Regions from separate parts of the Agrobacterium sp. O3.4 genome, predicted to be linked through region 1. Evidence: predicted binding sites of a transcription regulator. Region 1 holds the regulator's gene; each other region holds the start of a gene.

Region 1 (8,039 bases):
TGATCTTGGCGCGCGGGTCGTAGTTCTTGTACACGCGGTGGCCAAAGCCCATCAGGCGGAACGGATCGTTCTTGTCCTTGGCGCGGGCGATGTATTCCGGAATACGGTCAACAGAGCCGATTTCGTTCAGCATGTTGAGCGCCGCTTCGTTGGCGCCGCCATGTGCAGGACCCCAGAGGCAGGCGATGCCCGCCGCAATACAGGCGAACGGGTTTGCACCCGAAGAACCGGCAAGACGCACCGTGGAGGTGGAGGCGTTCTGCTCGTGGTCGGCATGCAGGATGAAGATGCGGTCCATGGCGCGGGCCAGAACCGGATCGACCTTGTAATCCTCGCACGGCACCGCAAAGCACATGTGCAGGAAGTTGGAAGCGTAATCCAGATCGTTCTTCGGATAAACGAAGGGCTGGCCGATATGGTACTTATAGGCCATGGCGGCGATCGTCGGCATTTTCGCGATCATGCGCAGCGAAGCGACCATGCGCTGGTGCGGATCGGTAATGTCGGTCGAGTCGTGGTAGAAGGCTGAGAGAGCACCGACCGTGCCGCACATGACGGCCATCGGATGCGCATCGCGACGATAGCCGGTGAAGAAACGGCTCATCTGCTCGTGCACCATGGTGTGGCGCGTAACGCGGGTGTCGAAGTCCTTCTTCTGCGCAGCCGTCGGCAGTTCGCCGTAAAGCAGCAGATAGCAGGTTTCCAGGAAGTCGCCCTGTTCGGCGAGCTGCTCGATCGGGAAGCCGCGGTGAAGGAGAACGCCTTCGTCACCGTCGATATAGGTGATCTTGGATTCGCAGGAGGCCGTCGACGTGAAACCCGGGTCGTAAGTGAAGGAGCCCGTGTGCTTGTAGAGCGTGGCGATATCGACGACGCTTGGTCCAATCGTGCCTTCCCTTACCGGGAGTTCCACCTGCTTTTCGCCAAGTGTCACTGTAGCGCTTTTTTCCGTCATACTGATCCTCCGAGAACATGCGGGTGGAGGCGTTGAGACACGCCTCGCGGTTAAGCGTCTACCGATTAGCTATATGATCCTTGCGCCGATGCCAAGCTATTCGAAGGTCAAATTGTGCATTGCGGCAAACGCAATTACGTTGCTTGCGGCATTATCGGCCATGGCAATTCAATCTCGGTCAACGCGCGGTTAAAGGAAAGGATTGCAATCCTTCCCGCCGCCCTGCAAACCTGTTTCCGGTGCGGCAGGGGCGCGGCGCGGATTGCTTGGTCAAGGGGAAAAAAAGCATCTCGGATATGCCGAAACGTTGCAGGGTGAGTTGCCCGGCGCGCATGAAATCCTGTTTCCCGTTCACCGTGCCGGCGATCTTGTGGCTTATGATCTGCCCACCCGTGTTGTCAGGCGCAATCTCAAGGCTGTCATCACCGAAAAAGTTGCCGGCTGTGTCGCCGAGGAACGCGCATTCGGCCATGATTTCCTTTTCGTTCCCGTCTTTATCGGCTGCGGCGCGATCCTGTGGTTTTCCCTTGATGTCACGCCGTCCTTGCCTGCTCTCGCCATCATGTTCCTGCTTGCTGCCGGTCTGGCGCTGTTTAGCCGATATAATAACGGCCTGTCGGCGGCGACCTGCAGCGCTGCCGCTTTTCTTCTGCTGGGCATGCTTCTGGCGGATGTTGAAACCCGGCGGGCGGGAACCGTGGTACTGGATACCCCGGTTACAACCACCATCACCGGCACGGTGGTGCGCCGGGAAGTGGATGCGCGCGGTTCCTGGCGATATGTCATTCAGCTGGCTGCGACCGAAGCGCCAGCATTGTCGCGTCCGCCGGCGAGAATCTCGCTGATGTCCCGTGGCGGAGGTGACCCCGTTGCACTTGGCGCGACCATTCAAGGCAAGGCCCGACTGTCGCCGCCTTCCGGCCCTGCTTTGCCGGGTCTGAATGACTTCGCCTTCGCTTCCTATTTCAAAGGTATTGGTGCGACCGGATTTTTCTACAAACCGCCGCAGGCACTCATATCACCAAGGGGCGACATCAAAGTCGAAACGGGCTGGCTGGAATGGGCGGATATGCGGCTTTATGGCCTGCGCAGCGCCATTGCAGAGCGCATCCGCTATGTCATTGGCGGTGACGCCGGAGCCTTCGCCGCGTCCATCGTCACTGATGAGAGACAGGCGATCTCGGCCGATACGATGGAGGCATTGAGGCTTTCCGGCCTTGCCCATATCGTTGCCATATCCGGGCTGAACATGGCACTTGCCGCAGGCATTTTTTTTGTGGGGCTGAGGCTGACCTTCAGCTTGTTTCCCGCTTTTGCGCAGCGCTGGCCCGTCAAGAAGATTTCGGCTTTCGCGGCACTCTTGATGACGCTCGCCTATTACCTGATTTCCGGTTTCGCCGTCTCCGCCGAGCGCGCCTGGCTGATGATGTCGGTGATGCTGATCGCGGTTCTTTTCGATCAGCCGTCGCTCAGTCTCCGGAATGTCGCTATTTCGGCTCTCATCATCCTTGTCTTTTCGCCTTCGGAAATCATGGGGCCGAGTTTCCAGATGTCGTTTGCCGCGACCATCGCGCTCGTATCCACCTATGCCTGGTGGGGCCGCCGGCGCGGCGATCACGAGCGACTGTTGATCGGACGCAGACCGGTATGGATGACGGCGGCGCAAATGGCAGGAACCATCATTGGCGGGGTCATTACCACGTCGCTGATTGGCGGAGTTTCGACGGCGATCTATTCGGCCGAGCATTTCCATCGTGTCACCACCTATGGACTTTTCGCCAATCTGGCTGCCATGCCGCTGATGTCGCTGATCGTCATGCCCTTTGGCCTGCTCGCCATGCTGCTGATGCCGTTCGGGCTCGACGGGCCGTTCCTGAAGATCATGGGTTATGGCATGGCGCTTGTCATCGAAGTCGCCAATGAAGTGGCGTCCTGGGGCGGCAGTGCAGCAACGGGGCGGCCGCATGAGTGGTTCATTGGTCTCGGCTCCGCCGGTTTCCTGCTGCTCACCTTGCTGCGCAGCCGGCTTGCATTGCTTGGTATTCCGCTTCTTGTTTCCGCCTTCGGCCTGTCGGCGGCCACGGCCTATCGCGATGGCCCGGATCTGCTCATTCACGAGGAGGGGGAACTGGTGGCGCTGCTGGACGACGGCAAAGCCTATACGACAAAAACGCGACCGCAGGACTTCGTATACGGCCAGTGGCAAAGAGCACTCCTGTTGCCGGAACAGCCCGTTCCACCGGTCAATCTCAAAGCGGAGGCCGCAATAACCAGTGTAGGATTGACCACAAAATCAAAACTTACGCCGGAGGAGACGAGGGCGGTGACACGGCAGATGACGGCAGCGCTGAAAGATGCGGAACCCGGCGTCTTCACCTGCAGCAAAGGCATATGGTGCGTGGCGCGCGCCGGGAGCGGGGAGTGGATCGTCGTTCTGGAAGACGGCCGGTTTGCCGGAAAAGCCTGCGACATCGCCGATATTGTCGTCGTTTCCCGCAGGACCTCGTTTTCACAATGCCGCTCAGGTGCGCTTCTGCTCAACCGGGATATATTGCGGCGCATTGGTTCGGTGGAAATAAACTTTGCCGACAGCGATCAGCCTGCGGTCGTCGGACGGCTGCGCGCGGCGATTGCCGGGGCGGACAGGCCATGGAGCGAGCACCGCTATTACAACTGGAAAACCGACCGTTTCGAATACGAGGTGCCGGAACCAGTCAGGCAGTTGCTGGCGACACCGCAATGAACGTCGCCAGCATGGATATTCAGACCTTCACACGCAGATCGGCAGTCATTTCACCAATGCCGCCGATTTCCTCCTCATGCGCCGCATCGCGCCAGATCTCATTCAAACCGGCTTCATACCATTCACGCATGGCGGGCAGGGCCAGCAGCCGGTCGCAATAGGCTTTTGCCGCAGGTGAAAGATCAGCGCCATAGGTCTGGAAACGGAACGCGACAGGGCAGAAGAAAGCATCGACCGCCGTGAATTTCTGACCGGCAAGATAAGGACCGCCGAATTTTGTCAGACCTTCGCTCCATAGCGCATCGATGCGCTTTATGTCTGCCGCAAGCCCGGCATCGCCACCCTTCGGCTTGACCCGAATACCGACCGACATCGGATAAAGATTGCGCAGCGAGGAAAAGCCGGCATGCATTTCACTCGCCGCCGAACGCGACCATGCCCGCGCCTGCTTGTCGCCTGCCCAGACGCCCTGGTGCCGTTCTGCGAGATATTCGGCGATCGACAGCGTTTCCCATATCGTCACGCCATCATCGACAAGGCAAGGCACTTTGCCGGTCGGCGAGAAGCTGGAAAAGGCGACACCTTCGCCAAACGGAACAAGTTTTTCATCAAAGGCGATACCCAGAGTGCGCATCAACACCCACGGCCGCAGTGACCATGAAGAGTAGTTCTTGTTGGCGATGTAAAGATCGTACATGGCTTATCTCCCGGATATGACGCGCATTTCTATACCTGTCGGGGCATGATGGAATATCGAAAATAATCCATGGCACTCATAAATCGCGTTGATGAATGGCAGGGGCTTTGCATCGAGTGTCACCATTCGGTGGCAGCGTCAGGCCGGCCGCATCCCGCAAGCGTCAACGACCTCACGCGATCAGAAGTCCACGGCGTACGACGCATTGGTGATAACAGGCCGGTGAGGAGTGCGCGACAAAGATATCCATATGAAACTGGAACTGATCTTTACCAGACGAGATGTATCCGTCTGCGGGAAGAATAGGAGTGCCCGAGACTCACATGGTCAGTCGAACTAAGAAATTGCCGTTATCTTCGACAGGCGCCGCCGCATGACGACACCTGTCTCGAGAGAATGACGGCCAATTCAGATCAATGGTAACGGCGTATAAGCCCGACCAGCTTGCCTTGAATTTTTACCCGGTCAGGCCCGAAGATACGGGTTTCATAAGCGGGGTTGGCGGCTTCCAGCGCGATGGAAGCGCCCTTGCGGCGGAACCGCTTCAGCGTCGCTTCCTCGTCATCCACCAGTGCCACGACGATATCGCCCGGATTGGCGGTATTGCTGTTGCGGATGATGACGGTATCGCCGTCGAAAATCCCCGCCTCGATCATCGAATCGCCCTTAACTTCGAGCGCGTAATGTTCACCCGAACCCAGCATGTCCACCGGTACGGCAACATCATGGGTGTTGTTCTGGATGGCGGAAATCGGCACGCCGGCGGCGATGCGGCCCATGACCGGCACCGTGGCAGCACCACCGAGATCGTTGGCGGGCGCCTTGGGCGCAGGTGCGGGTTCCGGTGCCTTCGGTTTGCCGAGGCTGCCTTCGATGACGCTTGGCGAAAAGCCGCGCTGCGGCCTCGCACCAGGCGCATAGGCCTCCGGTAGCTTGATGACTTCCAGCGCCCGTGCCCTGTTAGGTAGCCGGCGAATAAAGCCGCGCTCTTCGAGGGCGGTTATCAGCCGGTGGATGCCGGATTTGGAAGCAAGATCGAGTGCGTCCTTCATTTCATCGAAGGAGGGCGGCACGCCGGACTCTTTCATTCGTTCATGAATGAAGAGAAGCAATTCCTGCTGTTTGCGCGTGAGCATGAGGAAAACACCCTTGAGAATCGTAGTGGAGGTCGCGAAACAAATACAGAACGAACACTATATGTTCCATATGTGTTCCGCAATCCCCTAAAATTTCGTGAAGCTGCTATCTGTTGTTTTGATAATTTGCCTGAAAGCACGAAATTGTGCTTTTCTGCCGTCCGGACTGTTCCGGCATGGCCATGCCGCATGCGACAGGAGGAAGCAGGGAAATGACGAAACCATACCACATCGACCATCTCGTATTGCCTGTCGAGCACATCGACATTGCGGCAAATCGCCTTGGAAACCTGGGATTTACGGTAGCGCCTGCGGCTCTTCACCCCTTCGGCACGCAGAATGCCTGCGTTTTTTTCGCCGATGGAACGTATCTGGAGCCTCTCGCAATCGCTAACCCGGCTAACTATAATGCATCGATTGATCGCGGAGATGTGTTCACCGGGCGGGACCAGGCCTTCCGGAAACAGGTTGCAGGCGAGGGATTTTCCGCTCTGGTCGCTGCGACACAGGACGCTCGTGGCGATCACGACCGATTCGTAGCCGCGGGCCTCTCGGCCGGGAATGGCTTTGAATTTTCGCGGCCGGTCAAAATGCCGGATGGTTCGCAGAGCGAGGCGGCCTTCCGGCTGGCTTTTGCAGCAGGCGGTTCCGCGGAGGATTTCTTTCTGTTCAGTTGCCAGCGGCTGCAGGCCCTGCCGGGCGACCGCTCAGTGCTGGAGCGCCATGCTAACGGCGTTTCCGGTCTCAGCGAGATCGTCCTGTTTTCCGGTGGTGATGCGAATGCGGTGCGGCTAATCGAAACTGTTTTCGGCTGTGATGGCAAAATGTCCCCGGATGGTGATGTGCTTTTCGCAACCGGCAATGCCCGCATAAGACTGACGCAAAAGCCGGTCTTCGGCGGACATGCCTTTAATATTCCCGAAGAGGGCGGCGGTGGATTGCGCGGCGCAGGCATCGTCTTTTCCGTTCGCGATCTTGCCGTGACAGAAGCGGTACTTGCTGCTAATGGCGTGTCCAGCACAGAAGCGGCTGGCCGGCTGGTGGTGCCCGCAGCACCCGGTCAGGGCGTTGCCTTCGCCTTCGAGGAAAAATGATGAGCGTTACGAACAATCTCAAAGTCACCGCCGGCGATGGCGCCAGCAAGGTCTCCTTTTCCAATACCGAGCGTTTTTCGCTGATTGCCGGCCCCTGCCAGATGGAAAGCCGCGAACATGCCTTCATGATTGCCGGCGTGCTGAAGGAACTTTGCGACAGCCTGGGCATCGGCCTCGTTTATAAATCCTCCTTCGACAAGGCGAACCGCACGTCGCTTTCCGGCAAGCGCGGCATCGGCCTTGACAGCGCGATGCAGGTTTTTACCGATCTGAAGAAGGAATACGGTTTTCCTGTTCTGACTGACATTCACACCGAGGAACAATGCACTATCGTATCCGAAGTGGTGGATGTGTTGCAGATTCCTGCCTTCCTCAGCCGCCAGACCGATCTTCTCGTCGCCGCCGCCAGGACCGGCCGCGTCATCAACGTCAAGAAGGGCCAGTTTCTGGCGCCCTGGGACATGAAAAACGTGCTGGCCAAGCTCAACGAAAGCGGCAACCCGAATGTGCTCCTGTGCGAGCGCGGCGCGTCCTTCGGTTACAACACGCTGGTCTCCGACATGCGCTCGCTGCCGATCATGGCTTCGCTCGGCGCGCCTGTTGTCTTCGACGCCACCCATTCGGTGCAGCAGCCGGGCGGGCAGGGCGGTTCCACCGGCGGCCAGCGCGAATTCGTCGAGACGCTTTCGCGCGCGGCCGTGGCGGTCGGTGTCGCCGGCCTCTTCATCGAGACTCATGAGGACCCGGACAATGCACCGTCTGACGGCCCCAACATGGTGCACCTGAAGGACATGCCGAAACTGCTGGAAAAGCTTCTGGCCTTTGACGCGATCACCAAAGCCTGAGGCCGTGCGTTTCGTTTGTGCCAATCGATTTTAAATGGCGGGCGCTCCGTTTCTGCCGCCCGCCGTCATTGTAATTTCTTCGTCATCGTCTAAGACAGGCGACGGAAAATATCTGTTCCATTCCCAAGGGAGAGACCATGACTGCCATTACCGATATCATCGCGCGCGAAATTCTCGACAGCCGCGGCAACCCGACTGTTGAAGTCGATGTTTACCTCGAAGACGGCTCCATGGGCCGTGCGGCCGTTCCCTCCGGCGCCTCGACCGGCGCGCATGAAGCGGTTGAGCTGCGCGATGGCGGCAAGCGTTATCTCGGCAAGGGCGTGGAAAAGGCGGTTGAAGCCGTCAATACGGAAATCTTCGACGCCATCGGCGGTTTCGACGCTGAAAACCAGATCCAGATCGACCAGATGATGATCGCGCTTGACGGTACGCCGAACAAGTCGCGCATCGGCGCCAACGCCATCCTCGGTGTGTCGCTCGCTGTCGCCAAGGCTGCAGCCGAAGCCTCCGGCCTGCCGCTTTACCGTTATGTCGGTGGCCCGAACGCGCATCTGCTGCCGGTTCCG
Region 2 (8,039 bases), on a different contig from region 1:
TGAGATTGTCGATGATCTGTTGCGCCCGTCGCTCCCGCGGTTTTGCCATATCGTCCCTCATGCCACTCTTCCCTCTTGCGAAATACGAATCCCTTCGTTACTCATATGATGACTTTGTGTTACGTCATATGTTTTCATGTTAGCTCAGGGAGGAGTTGGGATGAAGTACCATCAAGAGTTTTTGCAATGGAGAATTGCGCGTCATCGGCGAGCAGTTCGCGGTACGCCATTCGCTGACGGTTCCCTCTTGCGGAAGTGCGGCCTGCAATGACGGAAATCTCACTGCGCGGGCTTGGACATCGCTTCCTGCAACTTGTCGTCAGCCTCTTCATACTGCTTTGCATCACGTTCATCATTGGCCGCGTCATGCCGACCGATCCGGTTGGCGCAATCGTCGGCGAGCTTGCGGACCCCAAGGCCTATGAGGCCATGCGGGCGCGGCTCGGACTTGATCTGCCGCTCTACCAGCAGTTCTTCCTTTATCTGCGCGGCCTGCTGCATGGCGATTTCGGCATAGCGATCCTGACCGGCAATCCGGTGACCAAGGATCTGGCACAGGCCTTTCCGGCAACGCTGGAACTGGCGACGCTGGCGATCATCATCTCCACCGTCATCGGCGTGCCGCTTGGTCTTTCCGCCGCGCTGTTTCGCGATACGTTCATCGACAAATTCGCGCGTGTCTTCGCGCTGGTGGGACATTCGATCCCGGTCTTCTGGTTCGGCATCGTCGGGCTGGTGATTTTCTACGCCAATCTCAACCTTGTTGCAGGCCCCGGCCGTGTCGACGTTTTTTACGAAGGCCTCGTGGAACCGAAAACGGGGCTGATGCTGGTCGATACCCTGCTTGCCGGCGAAACCGAGATTTTCTGGAACGCGCTTTCGCACATCCTCCTGCCGGCGATCATCCTTGCCTATATGGCGATGGCTTACATCACCCGCATGACACGCGCTTTCACACTCGAGCAACTCAGCCAGGATTATGTGATCGCAGCGCGCGCCAAGGGCGTCAGCCCGGCACGCACGGTCACCCGGCACGTGCTGCCCAACATCGCCGTGCAGCTCATCACCGTTCTCGCCATCTCCTATGGCAATCTTCTCGAAGGTGCCGTGGTGACGGAAATCGTCTTTTCCTGGCCCGGGATCGGTCAATACATGACCAACGCCCTGCTCATCGGTGACATGAATGCCATTCTCGCGGCCACCATCGTCATCGGATTCATCTTCATGATGCTCAACTTCCTGGCAGACGTGGCCTATACCACGCTGGACCCGCGCACACGGGAGGTCGCTCGATGACCGATATCACCCAGAATAATGGCGTTCACGGCCGCAGCGCCCTGTCACGCCTGTCGACCACGACATTCCGGACATTAAGAAAGCTCGGTGACGAGCCGCTTGGAATGTTCGGTTTTGCCATCCTTGCCATCCTGGTTCTCGTCGCGATCTTTGCGCCGCTCATTGCGCCGTTCGATCCGGCCCGCCAGGCGCTCGACAATGCACTTCAGCCGCCCAGCTGGCTGCATCTGGCCGGAACCGACGAATTCGGCCGGGATATTTTCAGCCGGCTTGTCTATGGCACCCGCATCACCATCCAGACCGTCTTGTCGGTCTCGGTTATCGTCGGCCCCATCGGCCTTGCGATTGGCGTCATGGCCGGTTTCTTCGGCGGCAGAACCGACGCGATCCTGATGCGCGCCACCGATATCGTTCTGTCCTTCCCATCGCTCGTGCTGGCGCTTGCCTTTGCGGCCGCCATGGGTGCGGGTCTCGGCACGGCGATCATCGCGATCTCGCTGACCGCCTGGCCGCCAATCGCGCGTCTCGCCCGTGCCGAAGCTCTCGTCGTGCGCAATACGGATTATGTCGCCGCCGCCCGCCTTTATGGCGCATCCCCGCTGCGCATCCTGTTCTTATACATTGCGCCGATGTGCATTCCTTCGGTCATCGTCCGCCTGACGCTGAACATGGCCGGCATCATTCTCACTGCCGCGTCGCTCGGCTTCCTCGGTCTGGGCGCTCAGCCGCCCCTGCCGGAATGGGGAGCGATGATCTCCAGCGGCCGTAAATTCATGCTCGATTACTGGTGGGTCGCCGTCATGCCCGGCATCGCCATCCTGCTGACGAGCCTTGCCTTCAACATCGCCGGCGATACGCTGCGAGACCTGCTGGATCCGCGCCATGCCCGTTCCTGATAGCTCCCCCATTCTTTCGGTCCGCGATCTCAACGTTCGCTTCGGCCGCAACTCCATTCCCGCCGTTTCCAATGTCAATTTCGACGTCGGGCGCGAGCGTGTCGGCATCGTCGGCGAGTCCGGCTCCGGCAAGTCCACGACCGGCCGCGCCGCCATGCGGCTTCTGCCGAAAAGCGCCACCGTTACGGCGGAGCGCATGGACTTCCTCTCCGAACCGCTGCTTACCAGATCCGAACGCCAGATGGGCGCAATCCGCGGCAGCGAGATGGCGCTGATCATGCAGGACCCACGTTATTCGCTCAATCCGGTCCTGCCGATCGGAAAACAGGTGGCGGAGGCGGCCGAACTGCATCTCGCTCTCACCGGCAAGGCAGCGAGAAACGCCGCGCGAGACATGCTGCTGCGCGTGCGCATCAACGATCCCGACCGCGTGATGGGACTTTACCCGCACCAGATTTCCGGCGGCATGGGGCAGCGCGTGATGATCGCCATGATGCTGCTCGCCAAACCGAAGCTGGTTATCGCCGACGAGCCGACCTCGGCTCTCGATGTCAGCGTTCGCAAGGATGTGCTTCTGCTTCTGGACGAGATGGTGCGTGAAAACAATTCGGGCCTCATTCTCATCAGCCATGACATCCGCATGGTCTCGGCCTTCTGCGAACGCGTGCTGGTGATGTATGGCGGGCGCGTGGTGGAAACGCTGACGAAGCTCGAGGATGCGCAACATCCCTATACGCGCGGCCTGATCGCGGCGATGCCCGATCCCCGCAATCCTGTCAGGCGTCTCAAGGTACTGGACCGACAGGCAATTGATGCGGAGGTGATGCGATGATCACGGTAGACAAGCTCGATGTCGTCTATGGCACGAAGGAAAACCGCAATCACGTCGTTCGCGGCGTCAGCCTCAAGGTCAACAGGGGTGAAACGCTCGGCATCGTCGGCGAAAGTGGTTGCGGCAAATCGACATTGCTGCGATCGCTGGCGGGGCTGGAATCGGTGTGGACCGGATCGATCAGTTTCGATGACAAGCCGGTCGGCAAGGTGCGCAGCCGCGAGGAACTGAAGCTGGCGCAGATGGTGTTTCAGGACCCGTACGGTTCGCTGCACCCACGCCATCGCATCGGCCGGGCTCTGGCCGAACCCATCCGCTCCATGGGGCTTGGCGATGGCTGGTCGAAAGTACCGGCCGCCCTGCAACAGGTCGGCCTGCCCGCACATTTCGCCGAGCGGTTCCCGCATGAGCTTTCAGGCGGCCAGCGCCAGCGTGTGGCAATCGCACGCGCGCTGATCCTCGAGCCGCCCATCCTGCTGCTCGATGAGCCGACATCCGCGCTCGACGTGTCCATTCAGGCGGAAATCCTCAATCTGCTCGCCGACCAGCGCGAGGAACGCGACCTTACTTTCGTTCTCGTCAGCCACGATCTCGCGGTCATCGCCCATATGTGCGACCGCGTTCTCGTCATGCAGAACGGTGTTTTTGTCGATGAGTTGACCAGGGCCGATCTTGAAGCGGGCGTTACCCACGCGGCCTATTCAGGCGAGCTGTTCGAAAGCAGCTTTCTTTAGATCGACATCGAGCCTCTAAAGACAACCGTCCGGCGGAAGCGCCGGGCGGCTTTGTTTGTGATCGGCTCAATCAAAGATCCGGCGAAACTCAGGGAGAAGACGGTGCTTTGACCTCAGCGAGCTTCTGCTCGAGAAGCCATGTCCACATCGCCTCGTCTTTCAGCACTTTTCCCTCCACCGCCTGATGATTTGTCTCCTCGAACACGGTGAGCCGAACATTGCGTTTCAACTCCTGAAGGCGTTGAACGAGAACCACGGTGTCGGATAGCGGTATCACCTCGTCATTTGCACCGTGGAAAGCCCAGAAGGCGGTCTTTTCATTGGTGCGGTTGAGATAATGCCGGATACCGCCGCCGGCGATCGGCACGACAGCCGCAAAGGTCTCCGGAAACTGTTCCGCCATTGACCATGCGCCAAATCCACCCCGGCTATAACCGATCAGGTAGATGCGGCTGCGGTCCACCCGATGATCGGCCACCACCGACTGCAGAGTGGCTGCAACACGCTCGATCGGATAAAGCAGTTGCTCACTGGGGTTTTGCGGCGAGAACACCAGGAAAGGAAAATCACGCCCCTCTTCGATCATTTTCGGCAGACCACTTGTGCGCAGCTTCTCGACATCGCGGCCACCCTGGTCACCGCCATGCAGCCAGACAACGAGAGGATAGGTCTTGTCCGAACCAGCATAATCCTTCGGGGTGTAAAGCAGGTAATTGATGTCAGAGGCGATGGTGACATCGGATTTCACGGCTTTCTGCTCGGCCGAGGCAAATGTCGAGGTGGTAAGGGCAGCTACGACGATCAGGCAGAATTTCAGATTTTTCATTTGGTCCTCCCAACAGACAGGCCTTTTCCCCCAAGGCCGATGATTGAACTCGCAAGCCTCCGGCCTGGTTCAGGCCTTTCCGAGCCGAAACGGGAAACGCGAGAGCAACGAGAATAAATGATTATATATTTCAATTAAGTACGAGATTTTCCTTATTACTATTCTTATCTTGATGGGAAAATCAGGTCCTTGCCAAACAGTGACGCCGGGGCCGGTACATCGGCTTGGATTATCACGTCGAAGCGTTCATTATTTGTTCTGGATTGGTGTTTGAGTCTTTGCTAATCATTGCAGGAACGGTGGAAATGGCCAGACGATGCCTCGAGGGCTGGCCATTTCCACCGCTATCCACGGACGGACAACCACATATCAAGGATTGCAGGCATGGCGGCTGCCTATCTGGACAAGTTGAACGAACAACAACGCAAGGCGGTGGAACACGGCGTCGGGCTGGCAGAGGGGCAGACGGCCGGACCGCTCTTGATCATTGCAGGCGCCGGTTCCGGCAAGACCAATACGCTCGCCCATCGCGTCGCGCATCTGATCGTCAACGGCGCCGACCCCCGCCGCATCCTGCTGATGACTTTTTCCAGACGCGCAGCCTCGGAAATGTCGCGGCGTGTCGAGCGTATCTGTAAACATGTCCTCGGGAGCAATTCAGGTGCCCTGACCGATGCGCTGGCATGGTCCGGCACATTTCATGGCATCGGCGCACGCCTGTTGCGCATCTATGCCGAACAGATCGGCCTCAATATCGATTTCACCATCCACGACCGCGAAGACAGCGCCGACCTGATGAACCTTGCCCGGCACGAGCTGGGATTTTCCAAGACCGAAAGCCGCTTTCCGACCAAGGGAACATGCCTTGCGATCTACTCGCGTGCGGTGAATTCCCAGACGCCGCTGAAGGAGATCCTGCGCCAGCATTATCCTTGGGTCGCCAGCTGGGAGAGCGAACTTAAGCAACTGTTCGCGGCCTATGTCGAGGCCAAGCAGGTCCAGAACGTGCTCGATTACGACGATCTCCTGCTCTATTGGGCGCAGATGGTGAGCGATCCTACCCTGGCAGACGATATCGGCAACCGCTTCGACCATGTGATGGTCGACGAATATCAGGATACCAACCGGCTGCAGGCTTCGGTGCTGATGGCCCTCAAACCCGGTGGCCGTGGTTTGACGGTGGTGGGCGACGATGCGCAGTCGATCTATTCGTTCCGGGCTGCGACGGTGCGAAACATCCTCGATTTTCCGGCATCCTTCAGCCCGGCGGCGGATATCATCACGCTTGATCGCAACTATCGCTCAACGCAGCCGATTCTTGCCGCCGCCAATGGCGTCATCGATCTGGCGCGTGAGCGGTTTACCAAAAACCTCTGGACGGAGCGGCAGTCACTCGAACGCCCGAAGCTGGTGACGGTGAAGGACGAAACCGAACAGGCGAACTTCATCATCGATCAGGTCCTTGCCAATCGCGAGACCGGCATGACGCTGAAACAGCAGGCCGTGTTGTTTCGCACCTCCAGCCACAGCGGCCCGCTTGAAGTGGAACTGACCCGCCGCAACATCCCCTTCGTTAAATTCGGTGGCCTGAAATTCCTCGACAGCGCCCATGTGAAGGACATGCTGGCGGTCCTCCGCTTCGCCCAGAACCCGCGTGACCGTGTCGCCGGTTTCCGGCTGCTGCAGATGCTGCCCGGCATCGGACCGAAGAAAGCCGGTAACATTCTCGATACGATCGCTGCAGACGCCGAGCCGCTGCTTGCCCTTGCCGAAATTCCGCCGCCACCGAAGACCGGCGACGACTGGACGGCCTTCACGCAAATGCTGGTGGGCCTGCGACGGGGCCAAAACGGCTGGCCAGGCGAAATCGGCCAGGCAAGGCTATGGTACGAGCCCCATCTCGAACGCATCCATGAGGATGCGGATACCCGCAAGGCCGATCTGCTACAGCTTGAGCAGATCGCCAGCGGTTATCCCTCGCGAGAACGATTTTTGACCGAGCTGACGCTCGATCCGCCTGACGCCACCAGTGATCAGGCCGGCGTGCCGCTGCTTGACGAGGATTACCTGACCCTGTCGACCATCCATTCGGCAAAAGGCCAGGAATGGCGTTCCGTCTTCATCCTGAACGTCATCGATGGCTGCATCCCATCCGACCTTGGCGTCGGCACCACCCAGGAACTGGAGGAAGAACGAAGGCTGCTCTATGTCGCGATGACGCGCGCCAAGGATGGCCTGTCGCTGATCACGCCACAACGCTTCTTCACCGGCGGCCAGAGCCAGCAGGGCGACCGGCATGTCTACGCCTCAAGAACCCGCTTCATACCGGCCACATTGCTGCAGTTCTTCGAAACGACGACATGGCCGGTTGTTTCGGCCGCAGCTTCGGAGCGCAGCGCGCAGCAGATCCGGATTGATGTGGGCGCGCGGATGCGGGCGATGTGGAAATAGAGCAGCAACTATGTGCCGGGGCATAGCTGGCACCTTTATGGAAAGCAATCGAGCTGAATATGTCACAGCGCTTACCTAATGCACCGAAGTTGGGGAGAATACGAAAAAAAAAAGCGCCCGTCGTTGAGGCAACCTCGCTTGGGGGTTAACGTCATTATGATATCATTTTTTAGGTATCTTAAATACTGCATGCGAGGGGCGCATTATGAAACTGTATGTTGGCAGCCGGAATTACAAACCTGAGGGCTACTTAACCGTTGATATCGATCCGTCGATGAGGCCTGACATAGTCGCGGACATAACAAAAATGTCTTCGGTAGAAAACAATTCCTGTTCTGAGGTGGTTGCTGGCCACGTACTAGAACATATCGATTGGCCCGACAGCTTTTTGGCGTTCTCAGAATTTTCCAGAATCCTACGACCTGGTGGTGAGTTGAAAATTGCAATCCCTGACATGGGTGCATTGCTTCGAATGCTGTTGAGTGGGGATAGTGCTTTTCACGTCGTAGGATTGATATATGGAGTGGGAGGAAGAATAAATAAATTCGAACAACACAGGTACGGCTTCACGATCGGGATGATAATCGACATACTCGAGGTGCTAGGTTTCAGCGATTTCGATTGGTGGAATTCTAATATTAGTGACGCGTCCAACGGCTGGTGCCCGAGGTACGAAGGTCAGCATGTCGGTATCTCCCTAAACATCAAGGCAACCAAAAAGAGAGAGCCGGTCGTAGAGCCTCAAAAAATCTATGAAAAACTGATTGCCAGCCCTTTGTCAGATTTTCTGGCAGTGGTCGGCGATCTTATTGCGGAAAAACCGCCAGAGGCCGCAGGCACAGACGCCGCGAAAGTGTATCAGAGAATTCATTTTCAACTGATTGATGCACGGCAGCGTATCAAATATCTAGAAGATAACATCAGCGAGATAGAAAAAAAAAGCGAAAAGTAACTTTGCTGTCAAAGTTTCGAACTAAATAGGAATCCCAGCCCTTAAATAAGAC
Region 3 (8,039 bases), 670 kb from region 1:
GGAAGTCGGCAAATCGGCACTTTACCTGCTGTCCGATCTTTCGACCGCGGTGACCGGTGAAATCCACCACGTCGATTCCGGTTATCACACCATCGGCATGAAGGCGGTGGATGCGCCTGACATTTCGGTGGTGAAGGACTAACCATCAGGAATGCTTGAAACAGGGGTATCGCCTTGCTCGTCTATGTGATCCGGCACGGACAAACGGACTGGAATGCGATACGCCGGCTTCAGGGCCAGAAAGACATTCCGCTCAATGATTTCGGCCGCCAGCAGGCGGTCGGCAATGGCAGGCTGCTCGCCCATTTGCTCGGCGAGCAGGCCACGGATTTCGACTATGTGGCAAGCCCGCTTGGTCGCACCCGCGAAACCATGGAACTGATGCGCGGCGCGATGGGTCTCGACCCCCTTGCCTACCGCACCGACGACCGCCTGATCGAAGTTTCCTTCGGCGACTGGGAGGGGCAGACCCTGCCGGAACTCAAAAAAGAGTTTCCTGACCGGGTGAAGGCGCGCAAGGCCAACAAGTGGGATTTCATTCCCCCCGGCCAGGATGCCGAAAGCTACGAAATCCTCTCCTGGCGCATCGGCGCATGGCTCTCCTCCGTGGACAGGCCGACAGTCTGCGTCTGCCACGGCGGCGTCATCCGCTCGATCTTCCGGCTGGTGTCCGGCATGGACAAGGATGAGGCGTCACGCACGCAAATCCCGCAGGACCGGATTTTGAAGGTCGATATCGACGGGAACAGTGCGGAGTGGGTGTCGTGAGGGAGCACCGGGATAGCCCTCGGCGGCGTCTTTGAGACGCTTGTATATTCGCAGGACGGTGCCGCATATTTCTTCTCCCCGCCGGGGAGAAGATGGCCCGAAGGGTCAGATGAGGGGGTTACGTTGCCGGATTTCGGAGAGCTTGCCCCCTCATCCCGCTGCCGCGGACTTCTCCCCGGCGGGGAGAAGAAACAAGGTGCAAACGCTCATTTCACAACGGCGGTTTTAGGATGATGACGCGTAGACCCGAGCCGCCTTACTCAACGACCTGAAGATCGTCGACCACGCGTTTCCCATCCACTTCCGTATAGAAAACCACGACCTTCACGCCCGCCTTCAGGCCTTCAAAGTTGAACTCTTCCGGCACGCGATAGGTCTTGCCATCGTTGAGCGTAATGCTCAGCCCGTTCGCATCGATCTTGCTGATCGTGCCTTCCACATCGACGCTCTGGGCGAAGCTGTTGATTGGCATCAGCAGGTTGGCGGTGGCCAGAAGGGCGGCAATCATCATACGCATCGATCTAGCTTTCGTGGATTTGCGTGAAAACCTTACATGCATGAAGAATTGCCTTTCGAATGTGGCGGAAATTGCCCGCAACCATGACATTTTCGGCCCAATTGATGAACGGATTTGAGATCGTGTTCAAGCCGTTAGTGATTTTTACACCGCATTTCGCGGCAATATTGGAAAACTGCGGATAAACGTGGAAAACGGCGGCGCATTTACATTTCCGTCATCTCGAAAAACCGCGCTCGCCGGCCCGAATCGCCACCCACTCCCATCCCGGCGCCTGTCGGCGGGATGGGGAAGACGCCTGTCGATGTCGTGTTCGGCACTTATCCTGCCGCAGCGAAAGAAAGGCTTTTGCCTTGTCGGGATTTACACTAAGACAAATCCGCTTGTTTTAAACGGCGCTACCCGCAGGCGCCCTGTTTTCCGGTTTTGAGAACTATGTCGCATAACAGCTTCGGTCATCTTTTTCGCGTTACCACCTGGGGAGAAAGCCATGGGCCGGCACTTGGCTGCGCGGTGGATGGCTGCCCGCCCGGCCTGCGCTTTACCCTTGCCGAGGTGCAGCACTGGATGGACAAGCGCAAACCCGGCCAAAGCCGTTTCGTCACCCAGCGGCGCGAGGACGACATCGTCAAGGTTCTCTCCGGCGTGATGCTGGATGAGGACGGTGAGACGATGATAACGACGGGCACGCCGATTTCCATGCTGATCGAAAACACCGACCAGCGTTCGAAGGATTATGGCGAGATCGCCAAACGGTTCCGCCCGGGCCATGCGGATTTCACCTATGACCTGAAATACGGTATTCGTGATTATCGCGGCGGCGGGCGTTCTTCCGCGCGCGAGACGGCGGCGCGTGTCGCCGCCGGTGCGATCGCCCGCAAGGTGGTGCCAAGCCTCAATGTGCGCGGCGCGCTGGTGCAGATCGGCAAACACAAGATCAACCGCGATAACTGGGATTGGGATCAGGTCGACCAGAACCCGTTCTTCTGCCCGGACGCGGCGATGGTGCCTGTCTGGGAAGAGTATCTGGACAGCATTCGCAAGGCAGGCTCCTCGATTGGCGCCGTCGTCGAAGTGGTGGCGGAAGGCGTTCCCGCCGGCATCGGCGCCCCCATTTATGCCAAGCTCGATCAGGATATCGCCTCCAGCCTGATGTCGATCAACGCCGTCAAGGGCGTGGAGATCGGCGAAGGTTTCGCCTCGGCCGAGCTTTCCGGTGAAGAAAATGCCGACCAGATGCGCATGGGCAATGACGGCAAGCCGATTTTCCTGTCCAACCATGCCGGCGGCATTCTGGGCGGCATCGCGACCGGTGAGCCTGTCATCGCCCGCTTCGCCATCAAGCCGACCTCCTCCATTCTGACAGAGCGCCTGTCGATCGATACCGACGGCAACAATGTCGATGTGCGCACCAAGGGCCGCCACGACCCCTGTGTTGGCATTCGCGCCGTGCCGATTGGTGAGGCGATGGTGGCCTGCACCGTTGCCGACCATTATCTGAGGGACCGCGGCCAGACCGGCCGGCTTTAGCGGACCGAAAAGTGTGAAGCGGTTTTCGGACAATCCGCTAAAGAAACAAAAAGAGCAACGAACCGTTGCTCTGAAGTGAGGGGATATCGCCATGGCCTATGACCAGAAACGCGTTGTCGACGCCATCCGCGCTTTCGAAGCCGGTGAAATCGTCGTGGTGACCGACGATGACGACCGCGAGAACGAAGGCGATCTGATCATTTCAGCGGTTCACTGCACGCCTGAAAAAATGGCGCTGATCGTTCGTCATACCTCGGGCATCGTCTGCGCGCCAATGCCGCGCGAGGAGGCCAAGCGGCTGAACCTCAACGCCATGGTGGCGGAAAATGACAGCGCCCATACGACGGCCTTCACCGTCAGCGTCGATTTCAAGCACGGCACAACGACTGGCATTTCCGCCGATGACCGCACGCTGACGGTGCGCAATCTCGCTAATCCCAATGTCGGCGCTTCCGATTTCACCCGGCCGGGCCATATATTCCCGCTGATTTCCCGTGAGGGCGGCGTCTTGATGCGCTCCGGCCATACCGAAGCGGCGGTCGATCTCTGCCGTCTCGCCGGCCTGCCGCCCATCGGCGTCATCAGCGAACTGGTGAATGACGATGGCAGCGTGATGCGCGGCCCGCAGGTTCTGGATTTTGCCGACAAACACGGCATGAAACACGTTTCGGTCGCCGATCTCATCGCCTATCGCCAACGCAAGGAAACGCTGGTGGAGATGGAATCCTCCTTCACCATCGAGACGCCCTTCGGACCGGCCAAGGCGCAGACCTATTCCCTGCCCTGGGATCCGATGCAGCACATGGCGGTGATTTTCGGTGATATCAGGGACGGCATTGACATTCCCGTTCGCCTGCACCCCGAAAACGTCGCCGACGACGTGTTCGGCGACCGCCAGCCGGTGCGGCATTATATGCAGAAGATCGCCGAGGAAGGACGTGGTGTCATCGTCTATCTGCGCGAAGGCTCCGTCGGTGTCGGCCAGGTGGCCGGACGCCGCAAGGCGCGTGACCCGGACGAAGCGCATGCCCAGGCCCGTTCGCGCGAAAACGAATGGCTGGAAATCGGTCTCGGCGCGCAGATTCTCAAGGATCTCGGCATCAGCTCCATCAAGCTGCTGACCACCCGCGAACGTCATTATGTCGGGCTTGAAGGCTTCGGCATCCAGATTTCGGCGACGGATATCTGCTGATTTTGGGGTTTGCCTTTGGTTTTCCAGGGCAATTGTGAAACGAGTGGGTGCCCTTGTTTCTTCTCCCCGAGGGGGAGAAGTCCGCGGCAGCGGGATGAGGGGGCGCCCTTGCCGGATTTCGGAGAGCTTGCCCCCTCATCCGACCCTTCGGGCCACCTTCTCCCCGGCGGGGAGAAGAAACACGCGGCGACGCCGGGCTACCTCAGCTGCGAAGATGGCGTCGCGTGGTGGGATGTCACTCTCACAGTGTCCAGAGCGAAAAACTTCAGCTTTCCTCCCGCCAGCCCTCCAGATAATTCACGCTCTCCACCCCCGTAAATTTCGCGAGCCGCGCCAGCTCCGCGTCGAGCTTCTCCAGCCGGCCCGCCGAGGCACGCACGCCCGGTTCCAGCCACAGGCGCCGAACATCCAGCGTACCGCGCTTGCGATCCGCCTTCATGTCGATGCGACCGATCACGCGGTCGCCCTCCAGAAGCGGGAAGACATAATAGCCATATTGTCTTTTCGGCTCCGGCACGAAGACCTCGATGCGGTAATAAAAACCGAACAGACGTTCCGTGCGGTTGCGGTCACGCAGCAGCGGATCGAAGGGGCTGAGGACGCGGACGCGGGATGAGGGTTCCGGCACGTCGGTCAGGTCGGTGGTGAAAGCGGCAAAGGCATAGGACGGGCGGGCACTGTCGCCATCGCTTGCAAGAAGCGAAACCTCACAGAGTTCATCGCGATGGCTTTTGACCCAGTCCCTCGCCTCCTGCGGGGTAACGAGATCGAAAAAGGCGGCGATTTCGCCGTGGGTGGCGAAACCCAGCCGTTTCAGCGCCTGCCGGCAGGCCCAGTCGACAAATTCCGCATGTTCCACCTCGGTTTCGTGATGCTCACCGGGAATGACCCGCTCGGCGAGGTCATAGACCTTCTGGAAATTCACCCGGCCGGCAATCGCCAACTTGCCGGTGTGCCAGAGATATTCGAGCGCGGTCTTGGACGGATGCCAGTTCCACCAGCCGCCGGACTGGTGCCCCTCTTCCTTCAGCTCCCGCGCCAGAACCGGCCCGGTTGCCGCAATGCGCTCCAGCGTTTCACCGAAAGCGGCGTCGAAACCCTCGCCGTGCCATTTGCGCCAGCGCTCCTGAATGATCGGCTCGCGGCGGCGGAAGCGGTGCTTCCAATAGGGATAAAATTCCGTCGGCACGATGGAAGCGTCATGTGTCCAGTGCTCGAACAGCGCGCGGTCCTTTTCCAAAAGCGTGGTCAGATGGTCCCGCCTGTAGGTCTGGTTGCGGGAGAAAATAATCTGATGGTGGGCGCGCTCCACCGTGCCGATGCTGTCCACCTGCACAAAACCGATATCGGTTATCAGCTGCAGCAGGTCGCTCTTGGAAAGCGCCTTGCCGGGCGGCGAGGAAAGCCCCTGCCGCGCCAGAAAAATTCGTCTTGCCGCTTCGTTTGAAACCTTGATCACCATGGAGAAGAAGGTATGACGGCTTTTTCAGGATTGCAATGTTCTTTTTTTGTTCCTTGTTTCACTTCTGTTGATGACGGGGTATAGAACCGGAAAACGAGCGCGAGGATGTAAGCTTGGAAATCCGTTTCGACGCCGCCGGTGTCGCTTTCGAGGGCCGGCAGGCCCTGCAGCCGCTGTCTCTGACATTGACGGAACGGCGTATCGGCGTGATCGGCCTTAATGGTTCCGGCAAGACCACCTTTGCCCGGCTGATCAACGGGCTGAACAAGCCGAGCGAGGGCAAGGTTGCGGTGAACGGTCTCGACACCGTGACGGACGCCAAGGCGGTCTTGCAGACGGTCGGCTTCATCTTCCAGAATCCGCAGAACCAGATCATCCTGCCGATCGTGCGCGACGATGTCGCCTTCGGGCTGAAACGGCTCGGTCTCGGCAAGGCGGAAACCGAAACCCGGATGAAGGCCGTTCTTGCCCGGCTTGGCATTTCACATCTTGAAGAACGGCGCGCGCACGAGCTTTCCGGCGGGGAGCTGCAGCTTGCGGCGCTGGCGGCGCTTCTGGTTACCGAACCGCACATCCTTATTCTCGACGAGCCGACCAACCAGCTTGATCTCAAAAACCGGGCTGTCGTGGAAAAGACCATGGCGACGCTGTCGCAATCGCTCATCGTCATTACCCATGATCTGCCGCTGCTTGAAGGCTTCGACCGTGTGCTGGTTTTCCACGGCGGCGCGCTGATTGCGGACGCCGCGCCTGAAGAGGCGGTGGCGCAATATCTCGCGGCGGTGGCGCGATGAAATCGCTGCACGTTGAAGGCACGGGCGGGCTCTACCGCGTCTCGCCGCGCCTCAAGCTCCTGACGCTGATGGGCTTCAGCATCGCGCTGTTCCTTACCCGCGATCTGTTGCTGCTGGGATGCGCCATGGTTCTCGCCGCCGCCATCCTGCGCGAGACGCGGCTACCCTTCCAGGATATCGGCCTGCGGCTACGGCCGGTGATGCTGACCATCTTCCTCGTCGCGGCCTTCAGCTATCTTTTGCTCCCGGCCCATGATGCGACAGTCAATCTTTTGCGGCTGACGGCGCTGGCGCTGCTTGCCACCGCCGTCACCATCACCGTCAGCATCTCGCAGTTCATGGATGAGATCACGCTTGCCGCCGCCCCTCTCGAAAGGCTGGGGCTGGTCAAGGCTGCCGATATCGGGCTTGCGGTCGGGCTCGTCGTGCGGTTCGTGCCCGAGATCGTCAACCGGTATCATGCGGTGCGTGACGCACACCGGGCGCGTGGCCTGCCCGTGCGGATGGCGACCATCATCGTGCCACTCGTCATTATGACGTTGAAGGATGCCGATGCCATTGCCGACGCCATTGACGCGCGCGGTTTCAGAGGCCAAAGCTTGGCGCCAGATAACCATCCGGAGTTTTGAGCGCCATGACGACCCGCGACCTTGTGCTGATTTCGCTGTTTTCCGCCATCATCATCGCACTCGGGCTTCTGCCGCCGATCACGCTCGGTTTCGTTCCCGTGCCGATCACCGCGCAGTCGCTCGGCGTCATGCTGGCCGGCGTCGTGCTGGGTGCGAAGCGCGGCACGCTCGCGGTACTGCTGACGATCCTGATTGCCGCCATCGGCCTGCCGGTCCTGTCGGGCGGACGCGGCGGTCTTTCGATTTTCACCACGCCGACGACGGGCTTCCTGATCGGCTGGATCGCGGCTGTCTTCGTCACCGGCACGCTCTCGGAAAAACTCGTCAATCGCAGCCAGTCCGCTCTGGCGCAGGGTATTGGTTTCTTCGTCGCCAGCCTCATCGGCGGCGTGGTGGTGCTTTATGCCTTCGGCATCACCTATCTGGCGCTGGTCGTCGGGCTTGGTTTCGAAAAGGCCTTCATGGGTTCGCTCGCCTTCATTCCCGGCGATGCGCTGAAGGCCGTGCTTGCCGCGCTGGCCGGCCGTGCCGTGATGGCCGGTTATCCGCTTCTGCCGCAGCGCGCCTGAACAGACTTTCTTCGGGAGGAAAAGCATGGCGACGCGTTTATACGAACACCCGATCTTCCTGGAGCATATCACGCCTCCCGGCCACCCCGAGCGGCCGGACCGCCTGCGGTCGCTGAACATCGCACTCGAACATCCGAATTTCGAGCGGCTGGAACGGAAGGAAGCGCCGCAGGCCAATGAGGATGCGGTGCTGCTGGCGCATCCGGAAGAGCATCTGCTTTCTGTCATGCGGCAGATCCCGCAAGAGGATGGCGAGATCAACCGCATCGAGGCGGATACCTATGCCTCGCCGAAAAGCCTGCAGGCGGCGCTGACCGGCATCGGTGCAGCAATGGCTGCGGTGGATGACGTGTTTACCGGCGCTGCCGATAATGTCTTCGTCGCCGCCCGTCCGCCCGGCCACCATGCGGAAACCGCCAAGGCCATGGGCTTCTGTCTTTTCAACAATGTGGCGATTGCCGCCCGCCATGCCCAGAAAAAACATGGGGCAGAGCGCGTCGCCATCATCGACTGGGACGTGCATCACGGCAACGGCACGCAGGATATTTTCTGGGACGACACATCAGTGCTGTTCTGTT
Region 4 (8,039 bases), 1.2 Mb from region 1:
TTTGCCACACTCGCCTTCTGGATCATTTTTACGACGCTGCTCCTGCCGCTTGAGGTGCGCATCATGCCGTCCTACGAGGTGATGAGCAAACTTGGCCTGTTGAACTCCTATACCGGCTTGATCGTGCCGCTTCTGGCGTCTGCAACTGGCACCTTCTATTTTCGGCAGTTCTTCAAATCCATTCCGGAAGAATTGCTGGAGGCCGCCCGTATCGACGGGGCAGGGCCGTTCAAATTCTTCATCGATGTCATCATCCCCCTTTCGCGCACCATGATGGCGGCGATCTTCATCATCATGTTCGTTTATGGCTGGAACCAGTATCTCTGGCCGATGCTGATGACGACGGATGAGAGTTTCTTCACCCTGATGCGCGGCATCAAGTCGATCCTGCAGGTCTGGGTTGGTTCGCAAATTCCCGATTACAACGAAGCTTTCGCGCTCGCCGTTCTGGCCATGCTGCCGCCGGTGCTGATCGTCATCGTATTCCAGCGCTGGTTCATCAAGGGCCTCACCGAGAGCGATAAATAAGGAGACCGAAATGGCCGCTATAGAAATCAGTCAGGTCTGCAAGGATTATCATGGCGGCGTGCGCGCCGTGCATCACGTCGATATCGACATCAGGGATGGTGAGTTCATCGTTCTCGTCGGCCCCTCCGGCTGCGGCAAGTCAACGCTCCTGCGCATGGTTGCCGGGCTCGAGGACATCTCCGAAGGCACGGTGAAGATCGGCGACCGGGTGGTCAACCAGGCTGATCCCGCCGACCGCGATATTGCCATGGTGTTCCAGAATTACGCGCTTTATCCGCATATGTCGGTGCGTCAGAACCTGGAATATGGGCTTAAGAACCGCAAGACGCCGAAGACGGAGATCGATGAACGTGTGGCCGAAGCCGCCCGTATGCTGCAGCTCGAACCCTATCTGGATCGCAAACCGCGCGCCCTTTCCGGCGGCCAGCGGCAGCGTGTCGCCATGGGCCGTGCCATCGTTCGCAAACCGGCTGCCTTCCTGTTCGATGAGCCTCTGTCTAACCTCGATGCCAAGCTGCGCGTCTCGATGCGCGGTGAAATCAAGCGCCTGCAAAAACGCCTCGGCACCACCTCCATCTATGTCACCCATGATCAGCTAGAGGCCATGACGCTGGCTGATCGTCTGGTAGTGCTGAATGGCGGCCGCATCGAACAGATCGGCGCGCCGCTTGATGTCTATCACACCCCCGCATCCACCTTCGTCGCCAGCTTCATCGGCTCTCCCGCCATGAACCTGCTGAATGCCGAACTGCATGGCGATAGCCTCGCCATCGGTCCGTCACTGTTTGCACTGAACGGTTTTGCCCCCGCTTCGGGGTCGGTGACGGTGGGCATGCGGGCGGAGGATTTCCGCATTGCCGCGGCGGGCGAGCAGGGCCTTGCGCTGCGCGTCGATTATATCGAGGAGCTGGGTTCGCAGCGCCTCGTGCATGGCATGATCGGCGATCAGAACCTGACAGTGGCTTTCCCGCCGGATGTCGAGGTTCCGGCTGCATTGTCGGTAACGATAGCGCCGGAAAAACTGCACTTCTTCTCCAACGAAACCGGCAAGCGCATCGCCGGTAAGGCGGAGCAGGTCCAGGTACAGTCCGCTCAGCTGGCAACGGCCTGATCACGTCGGAAGAAATCGGCGCGATGACTAAAATTGCGCCGATTGTCAAAACCGCTTTGTTACGATCCCGATGATAGAAGACCTCCAATATTTCACGGGGGTTTTCTCATATGTCGTTCAAAATGATGTTCGCGGCGGCTGCAACCATGGCGATCCGCACGATGCCAATATTGCCGGCCTATCTGCGCGGAGTAAAAGACGAGGCCGTTGTCAGCGCATCCTGCACCGATCTGCGACTTCAGCCAGCCCCCATCAATCCTGACTGGATCATCTCCGGCGATCCCCAGGCGCGCGCGGCCGATCATTCCCGAAGCGGTGACCGCGCTTCCAGCACCGCCATGTGGGATTGCACGGCCGGTGAATTCCGCTGGTTCTTCGGCTGGGATGAAACCGTCTATATTCTGGAAGGCGAGGTGCATGTGACGGCCGAAGACGGTTCGGTCAGCATCCTGCGGGTTGGCGACGTCGCCTATTTCCGGGCGGGAACATGGGCCACCTGGCGGGTGGATGACTATGTCCGCAAGGTTGCCTTCATGCGTCGTCCATTCCCCCGGGCGCTGGCGCTGGCCTATCGCGTCAAGAACAAGCTGTTTTCCGGCAGTTCCTACAAGCTGGCGGCCTGAAACGGTAAAACAATTCAAACGACGGGGCCTTCCGGCTCCGTCGGGGGAATTGTGAAGGTTCAATAAAACTCACACAAAGCACCGCTTGCAGCAGTTGCGTTTGAATGGTCGCTGCCCTACATCTTCAGGGTTTTCTGAAGCATTTCCGGGTCTCTCCCGGGCTTGCCGGGAAGCTTGAAAAGACGGGACAATGGGCATTGTGGGCCGCAGGGCATCCCTATGCTGCAAGAGGAACATGCGCATGGCGAAGATCAAGAACGTCGCGATCCAGATGGATCATGTCTCCGGCATCAACATTGCCGGTGATTCCACTTTCGCCATGAGCCTTGAGGCGCAGGCGCGTGGATACCGGCTGTTCCACTATACGCCCGACCGTCTTTCCATGCGTGACGGCAAGATTTACGCCACCGTCGAGCAGATGGAGTTGCGCGACATAAAGGGCGACCATTTCTCGCTGTCGGAACCGGAGCGCGTTGATCTTTCGACCATGGATGTCATCCATCTGCGTCAGGATCCGCCATTCGACATGGCCTATATCACCTCCACCCATCTGCTGGAGCGTATTCATCCTAGGACGCTTGTTGTCAATGACCCCGCCTGGGTGCGCAACTCGCCGGAAAAGATTTTCGTCACTGAATTCGCTGATCTGATGCCGAAGACCTTGATCACCAAGGACGTGGCCGAGATCGCCCGGTTCCGCAATGAAATGGGCGATATCATCCTCAAGCCGCTTTATGGCAATGGCGGTGCGGGTGTCTTCCATTCGGCGCGTGACGACCGCAATTTCTCCTCGCTGCTGGAAATGTTCGGCCAGATGTTCCGTGAGCCTTACATCGCCCAGGAATATCTGCCTGACGTCCGTAAGGGCGACAAGCGCATCCTTTTGGTGGATGGCGAGCCGGTGGGCGCAATCAACCGCGTGCCGGCGGAAAACGATGCCCGCTCCAACATGCATGCCGGTGGCCGGCCAGAGCCGACGGAACTGACGGCGCGCGAGAAGGAAATCTGCCGCCGCATTGGTCCCGCCCTGCGCGAGCGTGGTTTCCTTTTTGTTGGTATCGATGTGATCGGCGATTATCTCACGGAGATCAACGTCACCTCACCGACGGGCATTCGTGAGGTGCAGAAATTCGGCGGTGCCGATGTGGCAAGCCTGTTGTGGGACGCCATCGAGAAAAAGCGCGAAGCTCAGGATTTCTGAGGCGATTTCCGATCGAACTCCGTTTGTTCCGTGGGTGCAACTAGATACAACTAAAATACATCGCCCGCGTGAAATTGTTCACCGGATGTTCTTGTTTTATTCTTTGCCTTATGGCACGTTGCTTGCGGGTGGCCGCCACAGGGCATGAAGCTCTGATGTCGTGGCCGGTTTGCGGGGGCAGGCCATGGTGGCGAAGGTCAATACGGTTGCATTTCAGGGCATAGAGGGTGTGCCCGTCGAGGTGCAGGTCATGGTCGCACCCGGAAAGGTCGGCATCCAGATCGTCGGCCTGCCGGACAAGGCGGTGGCCGAAAGCCGGGAGCGGGTGCAGGCGGCACTACATGCTTCGGGTCTGGCGCTTCCGGCAAAAAAGGTGACCGTCAATCTCGCGCCTGCCGATCTGCCAAAGGAAGGCTCGCATTTCGATCTTCCAATTGCTCTGGGGCTCATGGCCGCTTTGGGCGCCATACCGGCAGAGGCGCTCGGCCAATATGTGGTTCTCGGCGAACTTAATCTCGATGGCACCATCGGCATGGTCTCTGGCGCGCTGCCGGCGGCCATCGGCGCCAACGCTCTCGGCAAGGGCCTGATCTGCCCGGCTGAAAGCGGTCCGGAAGCGGCCTGGGCCGGTGCCGGCATCGATATCCTTGCCCCGCGCAGCCTCATAGCGCTTGCCAATCATTTTCGCGGCACGCAGCTGCTTTCGCGCCCCGTGCCCGCCATCCGGACCAGTCCGGTCAATCTGCCCGATCTGGCGGATATCAAGGGACAGGAAAGCGCCAGACGTGCGCTGGAAGTGGCAGCGGCTGGTGGCCATAATCTGCTGATGGTCGGTCCACCCGGCTCCGGCAAATCCATGCTTGCCGCGCGTCTGCCGTCCATCCTGCCGCCGCTCGAGGCGGCAGAGCTGCTGGAAGTGTCCATGGTTCATTCCATCGCCGGCCAATTGTCGGGCGGCAAGCTTTCAGACCGCAGGCCGTTCCGCACGCCGCATCATTCCGCCACCATGGCGGCTTTGATTGGTGGCGGGTTGCGCGCCAGACCGGGCGAGGCTTCACTTGCCCATCACGGCGTTCTTTTTCTGGATGAATTCCCGGAATTTTCGCCGCAGGTGCTGGATGCTTTGCGCCAGCCGCTGGAGACGGGTGAATGTATCATCGCGCGGGCCAATCACCGCGTCAGCTATCCGGCGCAAATCCAGCTCGTCGCAGCGATGAACCCGTGTCGGTGCGGCATGGCAGGAGAGCCGGGCTTCACCTGCGCCAGAGGTCCGCGTTGCGTGACCGATTATCAGGGGCGCATTTCCGGTCCGCTGATGGACCGTATCGATATCCGTATTGATGTTCCTGCCGTTTCCGCCACTGATCTCATCCGCCCCGTCGCGTCCGAGCCGAGCGCGGTGGTTGCCGCCCGTGTCGCCAATGCCCGCCTCGCCCAGCAGGAGCGTTATGCGGCGGCGGGGTTTCCTGCCATCCGTACCAATGCCCGCTGCACGACGACCCTGATCGAAAAATATGCCGAGCCGGATGCGTCCGGGCTGCAATTGTTGCGCGATGCCGCAGAACGGCTGAAGTTTTCCGCACGCGGTTATCACCGTATTCTGAAGGTCGCGCGAACATTGGCCGACCTGGACGGCAAACAAACGGTCGGCCGCATTCATGTGGCGGAAGCCGTGTCCTATCGTATCGCGGGTGAGAGGTTGCCGACAGCGGCTTAGAGCCGTGATGTTTGCGCGCTTTTTTGGAAGAGTTTGGAGGCAGCCTCTGAAAAAGCTCCGCCCCTTCTCGATAGGCCGATGCGAAAGCACGATATGAAGCGCATCGCGTGAATTCAGCCGAATGCGGGCGTTCTGAAAGGCTTATGCCGCCAGCGGTACCGGCGGCATGATAAATCTCGATTCCTTGGTCCGCGATCGCGCGTACCGGATGGGGTCGTTAGAGCCCAAGACCTTCGAACAGCGCCGTCGAAAGGTAACGCTCCGCAAAGGAAGGAACGATGACGACGATGTTCTTGCCGGCATTTTCCTCGCGCGCGCCGACCTTGATTGCCGCCGCCAATGCTGCACCCGAGGAGATGCCGACAGGCACGCCTTCGAGCCTTGCCGCGAGACGCGCGATTTCGAAAGCCTCGTCATTGGTGACGGTGACGATCTCGTCATAGATACCGGTATCGAGGATGGCGGGTGCAAAACCAGCGCCGATGCCCTGGATCTTGTGAGGGCCGGGGTTGCCACCGGAGAGCACCGGGCTGTCGGCGGGTTCCACCGCAATGACCTTCACTTCCGGCTTGCGGGATTTCAGAACCTGACCCGTGCCGGTGATCGTTCCACCCGTGCCGATGCCGGAAACGAGAATGTCGACCGTGCCGTCGGTGTCGTTCCAGATTTCCTCCGCCGTCGTCTTGCGGTGAATATCCGGATTGGCGGGGTTTTCGAATTGCTGCGGTATGATGGCGTCGGGAAGCGTCTCGGCCAGTTCCTGCGCCTTGGCGATTGCGCCCTTCATGCCCTTCGGACCTTCGGTCAGCACCAGTTCGGCACCGAGCAGGGCCAGCATTTTCCGACGCTCGACCGACATGGTTTCCGGCATGGTCAGGATCAGCTTGTAGCCCTTGGCCGCGGCAGCAAAGGCAAGCGCGATGCCGGTATTGCCCGAAGTCGGCTCCACCAGTGTCGTTTTGCCGGGAGTGATTTTGCCCTGCGCTTCCAGCGCTTCGATCATGGCAACACCGATGCGGTCCTTCACGGAGGCGATGGGGTTGAAAAACTCCAGCTTGGCAAGCAGGTTGGCCTTCACGCCCTTTTCTTTCGCCAGCTTGTCCAGCCGCACGATCGGCGTATCGCCGATTGTTTCCGTAATCGAGGAATAGACGCGTCCGCGTCCGGGCTTTCTGGCTTCGGGCATGATGCTCTCCTGTATGAAGGCCACAGAATAGTGGCCGCAAGATTTGAGCGGCAGAATAGGAGCAATCGCCCTGTCAGGCTAGCGAACGTTCATCCTTATATGGCCGGTTTACCGGAAAAATTTCACGATAAACTGGGTAAATGCACGAAATTATTTTAGGTGCTGCGGATGGCGATCATGGTCGCCGTTCCGGCCAGAATGCCCGCCGCCGTGCGGTTGAGGATCGTCAGCGCGCTCGGCCGTTTCAGGAGGTTGCGTGCCTTGGCCGCAAGCAGGATGTAGGGCAACAGAACGGCCATCAGCACGACGAAGGTGAGGGCGAGGAGTGTCGCATATTCCGACGGGCCGATCATGCGGATGTCGATCAGCGTCGGCACCAGCGCCACATAAAACAGCATGGTTTTCGGGTTGCCAAGGGTGATCAGCAGGCCGGACAGGAAGGACATCGGCATGCTGGTGCTTTTTTTCGCCTTCAGGTCCTGCGGCAAAAGGCCGGCGGTCCAAAGCTTCCAGGCGATATAGAGGAGATAGGCCGCACCGGCGAATTTCAGCACCATGAAGGCTTCCTGAAATGTCTGCGCCACGAAGGCCAACCCCAGTATTACGCCGGTCAGGTAGATCATGTCGCCCAGCACCAGCCCGAGGCCCATGAAGAAGGTTTCCCGAAAGCCCGAACCCAGCGCCCGCGCCACGATTGCCGTCATGCCGGGGCCGGGAATGGCGGCGGCGATGAAGAGGGCAGTGGCATAGGCCAGAAGGGTCGTCAGTGTCATGATCATGTTTCCCGGAAAATCCGCTAAATCAATAGCGAAATTGCCGGGTAAAAACAATCGATCATGCTGGTTGCCGGTCAGACCCCGGTCGAGCCAAAACCACCGGCGCCACGCGCCGTCTCGGAGGTTTCCGTCACTTCGCTCACGGTGACCTGTGTTACCGGCGCAATTACCATCTGCGCAATGCGCATGCCGCGCTCGATGGTGAAATCATCCTGCCCCAGATTGGCGAGAATGACCTTCACTTCGCCGCGATAATCGCTGTCCACCGTGCCGGGAGAATTGAGGCAGGTGATGCCGTTCTTGATGGCAAGGCCGGAGCGGGGGCGGATTTGCGCCTCGTAACCTTGGGGAATTTCGAAGATGAAGCCGGTCGGCACCAGTGCCCGTTCACCGGGTTTCAGCGTTAGCGGTTGATCTGCAGGCACCGCGGCGCGCAGGTCCATGCCGGCAGCACCACCGGTTTCATAGGACGGCAATTCGAGGCCTGCACCATTGGCGAGGCGGACGAGGCGAAGAGGGGGGCGATTGTCATTTTGAACGGTCATGCGGCATTAGTTTGCGCAGATCGCGGCAAGGTCAATTGCAAATGCGGGCCTGAAACGCTAGATAGCCCGCAATTCACAGGATTTGTCAGATGGCCGAAACACTTGCCGAGGCGGTCTCCCGCCGCCGCACCTTTGCTATTATCGCGCACCCGGACGCGGGTAAGACGACGCTTACCGAAAAGCTGTTGCTGTTCGGCGGAGCGATCCAGCTTGCCGGTGAAGTGAAGGCGAAGAAGGATCGCATCCAGACCCGTTCGGACTGGATGAAGATCGAGCGCGAGCGCGGCATTTCGGTCGTCACCTCGGTCATGACCTTCGAATATAACGACCGCGTCTTCAACATTCTCGATAC

What was found. The regulator LexA, encoded in region 1, represses DNA repair genes until DNA is damaged. The targets are predictions, from matches to a motif close to TGTTCNNNNTGTGTTCNG.
Region 2: the regulator LexA is predicted to act here: its motif matches at 4,828-4,845, upstream of M0412_RS21320 (ATP-dependent helicase).
Region 3: the regulator LexA is predicted to act here: its motif matches at 5,506-5,523, upstream of M0412_RS09110 (energy-coupling factor ABC transporter ATP-binding protein).
Region 4: the regulator LexA is predicted to act here: its motif matches at 3,550-3,567, upstream of M0412_RS11455 (YifB family Mg chelatase-like AAA ATPase).

The regions. Positions count from the first base shown of each region.
Region 1 covers NZ_JALPZP010000001.1:1,203,472-1,211,510, reverse strand. The annotation lists gene gltA (citrate synthase) at 1-955, opposite strand, end outside; gene M0412_RS05835 (ComEC/Rec2 family competence protein) at 1,263-3,698, shown strand; gene M0412_RS05830 (glutathione S-transferase family protein) at 3,718-4,395, opposite strand; gene lexA (transcriptional repressor LexA) at 4,809-5,531, opposite strand; gene M0412_RS05820 (VOC family protein) at 5,744-6,625, shown strand; gene kdsA (3-deoxy-8-phosphooctulonate synthase) at 6,625-7,470, shown strand; gene eno (phosphopyruvate hydratase) at 7,608-8,039, shown strand, end outside.
Region 2 covers NZ_JALPZP010000005.1:238,030-246,068, forward strand. The annotation lists gene M0412_RS21290 (FadR/GntR family transcriptional regulator) at 1-61, opposite strand, end outside; gene M0412_RS21295 (ABC transporter permease) at 268-1,296, shown strand; gene M0412_RS21300 (ABC transporter permease) at 1,293-2,192, shown strand; gene M0412_RS21305 (ABC transporter ATP-binding protein) at 2,179-3,024, shown strand; gene M0412_RS21310 (ABC transporter ATP-binding protein) at 3,021-3,758, shown strand; gene M0412_RS21315 (prolyl oligopeptidase family serine peptidase) at 3,847-4,584, opposite strand; gene M0412_RS21320 (ATP-dependent helicase) at 4,969-7,035, shown strand; gene M0412_RS21325 (methyltransferase domain-containing protein) at 7,241-7,987, shown strand.
Region 3 covers NZ_JALPZP010000001.1:1,869,466-1,877,504, forward strand. The annotation lists gene fabI (enoyl-ACP reductase FabI) at 1-142, shown strand, start outside; gene M0412_RS09085 (histidine phosphatase family protein) at 175-768, shown strand; gene M0412_RS09090 (DUF1344 domain-containing protein) at 1,025-1,285, opposite strand; gene aroC (chorismate synthase) at 1,721-2,815, shown strand; gene ribB (3,4-dihydroxy-2-butanone-4-phosphate synthase) at 2,907-4,007, shown strand; gene M0412_RS09105 (winged helix-turn-helix domain-containing protein) at 4,273-5,469, opposite strand; gene M0412_RS09110 (energy-coupling factor ABC transporter ATP-binding protein) at 5,583-6,263, shown strand; gene M0412_RS09115 (energy-coupling factor transporter transmembrane protein EcfT) at 6,260-6,892, shown strand; gene M0412_RS09120 (biotin transporter BioY) at 6,898-7,461, shown strand; gene M0412_RS09125 (histone deacetylase family protein) at 7,487-8,039, shown strand, end outside.
Region 4 covers NZ_JALPZP010000001.1:2,354,241-2,362,279, reverse strand. The annotation lists gene ugpE (sn-glycerol-3-phosphate ABC transporter permease UgpE) at 1-528, shown strand, start outside; gene M0412_RS11470 (sn-glycerol-3-phosphate import ATP-binding protein UgpC) at 539-1,639, shown strand; gene M0412_RS11465 (cupin domain-containing protein) at 1,750-2,262, shown strand; gene gshB (glutathione synthase) at 2,504-3,463, shown strand; gene M0412_RS11455 (YifB family Mg chelatase-like AAA ATPase) at 3,648-5,180, shown strand; gene cysK (cysteine synthase A) at 5,398-6,366, opposite strand; gene M0412_RS11445 (LysE family translocator) at 6,522-7,139, opposite strand; gene dut (dUTP diphosphatase) at 7,217-7,687, opposite strand; gene M0412_RS11435 (peptide chain release factor 3) at 7,777-8,039, shown strand, end outside.